2 regions of the Bradyrhizobium sp. USDA 4532 genome follow, and region 2 is predicted to be linked to the other one. Evidence: riboswitches for the same ligand, from Rfam matches in the RefSeq annotation. Region 2 holds a riboswitch; the other holds the start of a gene.
The links. A riboswitch is a leader RNA that binds a small molecule or an ion and turns the genes downstream of it on or off. The one in region 2 is predicted to bind glycine.
Positions count from the first base shown of each region.

Region 1: it holds a riboswitch for glycine, as region 2 does, so the genes downstream of both, J2R76_RS02705 (D-amino acid dehydrogenase) here and gcvT (glycine cleavage system aminomethyltransferase GcvT) in region 2, are expected to answer to the same signal.

Region 1 covers NZ_JALJZN010000001.1:576,247-579,658, forward strand. Annotated here, with positions in the region: gene J2R76_RS02700 (ABC transporter permease) at 1-207, opposite strand, end outside; gene J2R76_RS02705 (D-amino acid dehydrogenase) at 368-1,726, opposite strand; glycine riboswitch at 1,792-1,906, opposite strand; glycine riboswitch at 1,910-2,016, opposite strand; gene J2R76_RS02710 (M20/M25/M40 family metallo-hydrolase) at 2,109-3,239, opposite strand.
Region 2 covers NZ_JALJZN010000001.1:408,700-412,111, reverse strand. Annotated here, with positions in the region: gene alaS (alanine--tRNA ligase) at 1-1,555, opposite strand, end outside; glycine riboswitch at 1,758-1,846, shown strand; gene gcvT (glycine cleavage system aminomethyltransferase GcvT) at 1,987-3,132, shown strand; gene gcvH (glycine cleavage system protein GcvH) at 3,152-3,412, shown strand, end outside.

The DNA.
Region 1 (3,412 bases), 170 kb from region 2:
GATCCAGGTGTAGAACTGGATGTAGATCGGCTCGTTCAGACCAAGCGAGGTCCTGATACGTTCGAGCTGTTCGGGAGTCGCGTTGTCGCCGGCGAGGATGGCGGCCGGGTCGCCCGGCGTCAGCCGCAGCAACAGGAACACGAACAGAGCCACCACGCCCATCACGGGAATGGCGGCGAGGATGCGGCGAAGCAGATATCCGAGCAAATTTGATCCGTTGGGTTGTGGTCGATGAAGTCCCCAGCGGGACCGTTGCACACCAGACCGTAGCACAGATGGTAGCAGACTCACGGTAGAACTTGAGCAAGTCCCATGCCATCGGTGCTGCGGATTTTGCGGTGCAGCTAATCAGTCCTGTTGGCCGCGATTATTCCTCCGGTGAAGTTTGAAGCAGTCCACTGGAAGGTGGATTGATTTCAGCTTTGCGCGCGTCGGCGGGCACGTCGAGCCCGGCACCGAACGTCGGCGCCATCGGCGGCGTGTCGAGGTCGCGCCAATCGTCGATCGCCTGGGCCACCATCTGCGCCGTCGCCGCCGACAGTGTCCAGCCAAGATGACCGTGGCCCGTATTGTAGAACACGCCCGGAATCCGTCCGGCGCGAACCACCGGCATCATGTTCGGCATCATCGGGCGCAAGCCCGCCCATGGCACGACTTTCGACGTGTCGATCTCCGGGAAATGATGCCGCACCCAGTCCACCAGCGGTTGAATGCGATCGGCGCGAATGTCGCGGTTGAAGCCGTTGAACTCGGCGGTGCCGGCGACGCGGAAGCGGTCGGCGCCGAGCCGGCTGGTGACGATCTTCGCAGCTTCATCGAGCAGGCTGACGGTTGGGGCCGCATTCCGGCTTTGCGGCGCATCGAGCTGCACCGTGATCGAATAGCCCTTCACCGGATAGACATTGACGCGGTCGTTGAGCAGGCTGGCGAAGTGGCGGCTCGCCACGCCGGCGCAAATCACGATCCCGTCCGCCTGCAGCTGCTGGCGCGTCGCGACCGCAGCATCATGTGAAGCAGCTTCGTTCCAGCCGATGCGGAAGCCGTCATCGCCGTGTGCGATCGTGTCGACGTCGGCTTCATGGACGAAGCTCGCGCCACGGCGGATGCAGGCGTCGGCAAGCCCACGCGTGAATTTGTGAATATCGCCGGTCGCGTCCGACGGCGTGAAGAAGCCGCCATAGCAGGTTGTCTGCAGCGCGGGTTCGATGACGCGGATCTCGTCCGGGGTCACCGGCCGGCGGTCGAGCCCGCCTTGCTGCAGCAGCGCGTTGACCTTGAGGCCGGCTTCGAAGCCGGCCCTGTCGTGATAGACGTGCAGGATGCCGCGGCGTTCGAGATCGAAGGCGATGTTTTCGCGCTCTGCGATCGAGAACAGATGCTTGCGCGCTTCGATGGCGAGCTTCGTGGTCTCGATGGTGTTGCCGCGATAGCGCGTGATGTGGCCTACGAACTCGCCGATCCAGGAATATTTGTGCCAGCTCGGCTTCGGGTTCATCAGCAGCGGCGCGTCGCTTCTCAGCATCCAGCGCAGCCCCTTGAGGATGGTCGCGGCGCTGTTCCACACCTCGGCGTTGCTGGCGGAGAGTTGTCCGCCATTGGCGAACGAGGTTTCCATCGCGGCGTAGCGATGCCTGTCGAGGACAGTCACCTTGTAGCCGCGTTCAAGCAGGGCATAGGCCGTCGTTACGCCGGTGATGCCGGCGCCGATGATCGCGATGTGTGGCATGATAGTTGTCAGGCTCCCGTGGGTTAGAGTCGCCGAACCGCCGGTGAAACCGGCATCGGCGCCCCATCTGTCACGGTACCTGAGAGCTTGATCCGCATCGGGCTGTGGCCAGAAGCGAACTATCCCCTTCGGTGGACGTCATGGCCCTTGATGTGCGGCCATGTTCGTCTCTCTCCAGATCGTCCTGACGATACAGTCCTTTTGCCTGAGAGTTTCCGGGGCGGTTGCTCCGTCGGCGCCGAAGCCAACAACACGATTGTTGTCGGTTCGATCTCTCCCGCATCGTCGCGTTGGACGGCCGGACCGTAGGCGAAGCCTTAAAAATGGACAAGGCTAAATTTCGATCCGGCAGTGCCAACGTGTTGTGCAGTGCAAATCGATGTCAGTCCAGCGTCGCCAGCAGTGCCGCCATCAGGCGGCCGCGTTCGGCGAGGCTGTCGACCTCGATGTGCTCGTTGAGCGTATGTGCATCGGCGCCGCGAACGCCGAGGCCGTCGAGCGTGGGGATGCCCATCGCGCCGGTGAAGTTGCCGTCCGAGCCGCCGCCGGCGCTGCCGTGCGGCAGATCGAGACCCATCGCTGCAGCAAGGCCTTTTGCCTTTTCATAGAGCGCCATGGTGCCCGCATCGGGCTCCCACACCGGGCGGGTGACGCCGCGCGTCACCTTGAACGTCACGTCGTTGGCGGTGCCCGACAGTGCCAGCATGCGCTCGACGCCACGGTCGAGATCGGCCTGGCGCTTGGCCATGCTGAGCGCTTCGCCGGTACAGGTCGTCGCGACGCAATTGACCCACTGGCCGCCATGCACGATGCCGACCGAGAAGGTGCAGTCCTCGGTGGTCATGCCGTCGATGGCGATGATCTGCCGCGCCATCTCGCGGATCGCGGAGCGACCGGAAGACAGCGTTGCGCCGGCATGGCTGGGCTTGCCGGTGGCTTCCAGGTTGAAGCGCGCGATCGCATAACGGCCGGTGACGACGCCGTTGTTCGGACGGCCGGGCTCCGGCACCAGCACATATTTGTTGCGCGCGGCTTCCGCCTCGATGATGTCGCGCGTCGACGGCGTGCCGACCTCTTCGTCGGGGGTGAACAGCACGGTGATCGGCAGCGGAGTCGTGAAGGAGGCGCGCGCCAATTGCCTGATCGCCTCGATCGACAGGTAGTTGCCGCCCTTCATGTCGAAGATGCCCGGCCCGAAGCACTTGTTGCCTTCGCGCCGCCACTTCAGCTTTTCGATCGTGCCGACGGGGTGAACGGTGTCCAGATGGCCGGCGATCAGGATGCCGGGCTGGCCTTGTTTCGGATGGGGGAAACGGGCGCGGACGCAGCCCGCGAAGCCCTGGCGTCCGGCGATGCGCTCGATCGTCGCACCCATGATCGCCATCTCGCGGGCGGCGAGATCGAGCATGCGTTCGACCGCGGCGGCGTCCCAGGTCGGGCTTTCGCATTCCACCCAGCTGCGCAGGCCCTGCAGCATCGTTTCGGAATCAAAGGGGAGATTGGCGGGGTTCATCGTTGTTCTCTCTTGTTGTTCTGACGGCGCCGGCATCGCGCGCGCGTTACGAAAATCTCAGCCGACGATTTTGTAAAGCCAAAATCTGGCGCGCGGCCTCATTCGTTTGTGTACGTCCGATGCGACCTGAAACCGATTGACGCGCTTGGCGCTTGGTGCAAGTCTCAATTTCA
Region 2 (3,412 bases):
GGAACTTAACGCCCTCCCCGGTCAGCACGCCGGTGTCGCCGACCTGGCCGCCGGACTCGCCGTAGAACGGCGTCTGGTTCAAGACGATCGCGCCGCTCTCGCCGGCCTTGAGGCTCGCGACTTCGGCGCCGTCCTTGATCAGCGCCGTCACCGCGCCTTCCGCGCTCTCGGTCTCGTAGCCCAGAAACTCGGTCGCGCCGAGCTTCTCGCGCAGCGGGAACCAGATCGCTTCGCTCGCCGCCTCGCCGGAGCCCGCCCAAGACGCACGCGCCTTGATGCGCTGGCGCTCCATCGCGTCGGTGAACGCCGCCTGGTCGACGCTGATACCGCGCGACTTCAACGCGTCCTGGGTCAGGTCCAGCGGGAAACCAAAGGTGTCGTACAGGGTGAAGGCGGTGTCGCCGTCGAACATGTCGCCCTTCTTGAGGCCGGCGCTCTTCTCGTCGAGCAGCGACAATCCGCGCACCAGGGTCTTGCGGAACCGCGTCTCTTCCAGCCGCAGCGTCTCCTCGATCAGCTTCTCAGCGCGCACTAAGTCCGGATAAGCCTGGCCCATCTCGCGGACCAGCGCCCAGACCAGCCGATGCATCAGCGGCTCGCTCGCGCCGAGCAGCTGCGCATGGCGCATCGCGCGGCGCATGATCCGGCGCAGCACATAGCCGCGGCCCTCGTTCGACGGCAGCACGCCATCGGCGATCAGGAAAGCCGACGAACGCAGATGGTCCGCGATCACCCGGTACGACGCCACGTTCCGCGCGTTCGGCCCATGGCCGAGCGCCGACGATGCCGCATCGATCAGGTTGCGGAACAGGTCGCTCTCGAACACGCTTTCGACGCCCTGCAAGATCGACGCCATGCGCTCCAGGCCCATGCCGGTATCGATCGAGGGACGCGGCAGCGCCACGCGCTCCTCCTTCGTCACCTGCTCGTACTGCATGAACACCAGGTTCCAGAACTCCAGGAAGCGGTCGCCGTCCTCCTCAGGCGTGCCCGGCGGACCGCCCCAGATGTGCTCGCCGCGATCGATGAAGATTTCGGAGCACGGCCCGCACGGGCCGGTATCGCCCATCGCCCAGAAATTGTCCGAGGTCGCGATCCGTATGATGCGGTCATCCGAGAAGCCGGCGATCTTCTTCCAGTGGCCCGCCGCCTCGTCGTCGTCGTGGTAGACGGTGACGAGCAGCTTGTCCTTCTTCAGCCCGAACTCCTTCGTGATCAGGTTCCAGGCCAGCTCGATCGCGCGCTCCTTGAAGTAATCGCCGAACGAGAAGTTGCCGAGCATCTCGAAGAAGGTGAGATGGCGCGCGGTGTAGCCGACATTGTCGAGGTCGTTGTGCTTGCCGCCGGCGCGCACGCATTTCTGCGCCGTGGTGGCACGCTGATAGGGACGCTTCTCGATCCCGGTGAAGACGTTCTTGAACTGCACCATGCCGGCATTGTTGAACATCAAGGTCGGGTCGTTGCGCGGCACCAGCGGCGACGAGGCCACGATCTCGTGCCCGTTCGCCTTGAAGTAGTTCAGAAATGTCGACCTGATGTCGTTGACGCTGCTCATGTTCATCCAATCGGAAAAAGTGGCCGGCCAGCCGCAAAAAGGCGTCATTTTCCGGCCGAACGCTTTTAGACATTGCCAGCTGCGGTGTCCAGAAACTGTGCAGGCGGATCATGGGCTTGCCGCGGCAGCACAAAGCCCATTGGATAGTTGCTGCAGCTGCGTTGACAGTCTTGGTGGCGCCGTGTTTTCTACCTACCTATACCTAGTCACGTCGGGAGAGACCGGCCTTACCGCCGGCGCCGAAGGAGCAACCGCCCCGGAAACTCTCAGGCAAAAGGACCGCGTGACGTCTGACATCTGGAAAGAGACGCTGGGGTTCGCCCCGATGCGTCCGCCGACGGGATAATACTCTCAGGCACAGCGACAGATGGGGCTTTCTGCAGGTTTCTCAAGGGGAAATAGGTCCCCGGCGGGAACCGCGAGGCCCTGTGATGCTTGCGCGCGAAACCTCCCCGCTGAAACAGACCCCGCTGCACGCGCTGCACCTTGCGCGAGGCGCCAAGATGGTGCCGTTCGCCGGCTATGACATGCCGGTGCAATACGCGGCTGGCGTGCTGAAGGAGCACCTGCACACCCGCAAGGAAGCCGGCCTGTTCGATGTGTCGCACATGGGCCAGCTCGTGCTGAAGGCCAAATCCGGCAAGGTCGCGGATGCCGCGCTCGCACTGGAAAAACTGGTGCCGCAGGACATCGTCGGCATCGCGCCGGGACGGCAGCGCTACGCGCAATTCACCAACAATGACGGTGGCCTGCTCGACGACCTGATGGTGGCGAATTTCGGCGATCACCTGTTCCTGGTGGTCAACGCCGCTTGCAAGGCCGAGGACGAGGCGCATCTGCGCGCGAATCTCTCCGACGCCTGCGAGATCATCTCGCTGGCCGACCGCGCGCTGATCGCGCTGCAGGGCCCTAAAGCCGAATCGGCGCTGGCGAAACTTTGTGCAGATGTCGGTTCGATGAAATTCATGGATGCCGGTCCGCGCCGCGTCGGCGACGTCGACTGCTTCGTCTCGCGCTCCGGCTATACCGGCGAGGACGGCTTTGAGATTTCCGTGCCCGCGGACAAGGTGGAAGCCCTGGTCACCGCGCTGCTCGACAATCCCGACGTGTTGCCGATCGGGCTCGGCGCGCGCGACAGCCTGCGGCTCGAAGCCGGGCTGTGCCTCTATGGCCATGACATCGACACCACGACGACACCGGTCGAAGGCGCGCTGGAATGGTCGGTGCAGAAGGTTCGCCGCAGCGGCGGCGCCCGCGCCGGCGGCTTCCCCGGCGCCGACAAAATTCTCGCGCAATTCGCAGATGGCGCTGCGCGCCGACGGGTCGGCCTGAAGCCTGACGGCCGCGCACCGGTGCGCGAAGGCGCCGCGCTGTTCGCCGATGCCGGCTCGACCGAGCAGATCGGCAAGGTGACCTCGGGCGGCTTCGGCCCGAGCCTCAATGCGCCGGTTGCGATGGGCTACCTGCCCACGGCCCTTTCCGCCGTCGGCACCACCGTTTTCGCCGAAGTGCGCGGCCAGCGGCTGCCGCTGAAAGTCGCCGCTACGCCCTTCGTCCCCAATACCTACAAACGCTGAACGCCAAAGGATCGACCCCATGACGACGCTGTACACGTCCGACCACGAATGGCTCCGCATCGAGGGCGACGTCGCCACGATCGGGATCACCGACTATGCGCAGTCGCAGCTCGGCGACGTCGTGTTCGTCGAACTGCCCAAGGTCGGCCGCAGCCTGAAGAAGGCCGAGGCCGCCGCTGTCGTCGAATCCGTCAAGGCCGCCTCCGACGTTTACGCGCCGATCTCCGGCGAGGTGGTCGAGGTCAACGACGCGCTCGCCGCCGAGCCCGCGCTGGTCAAT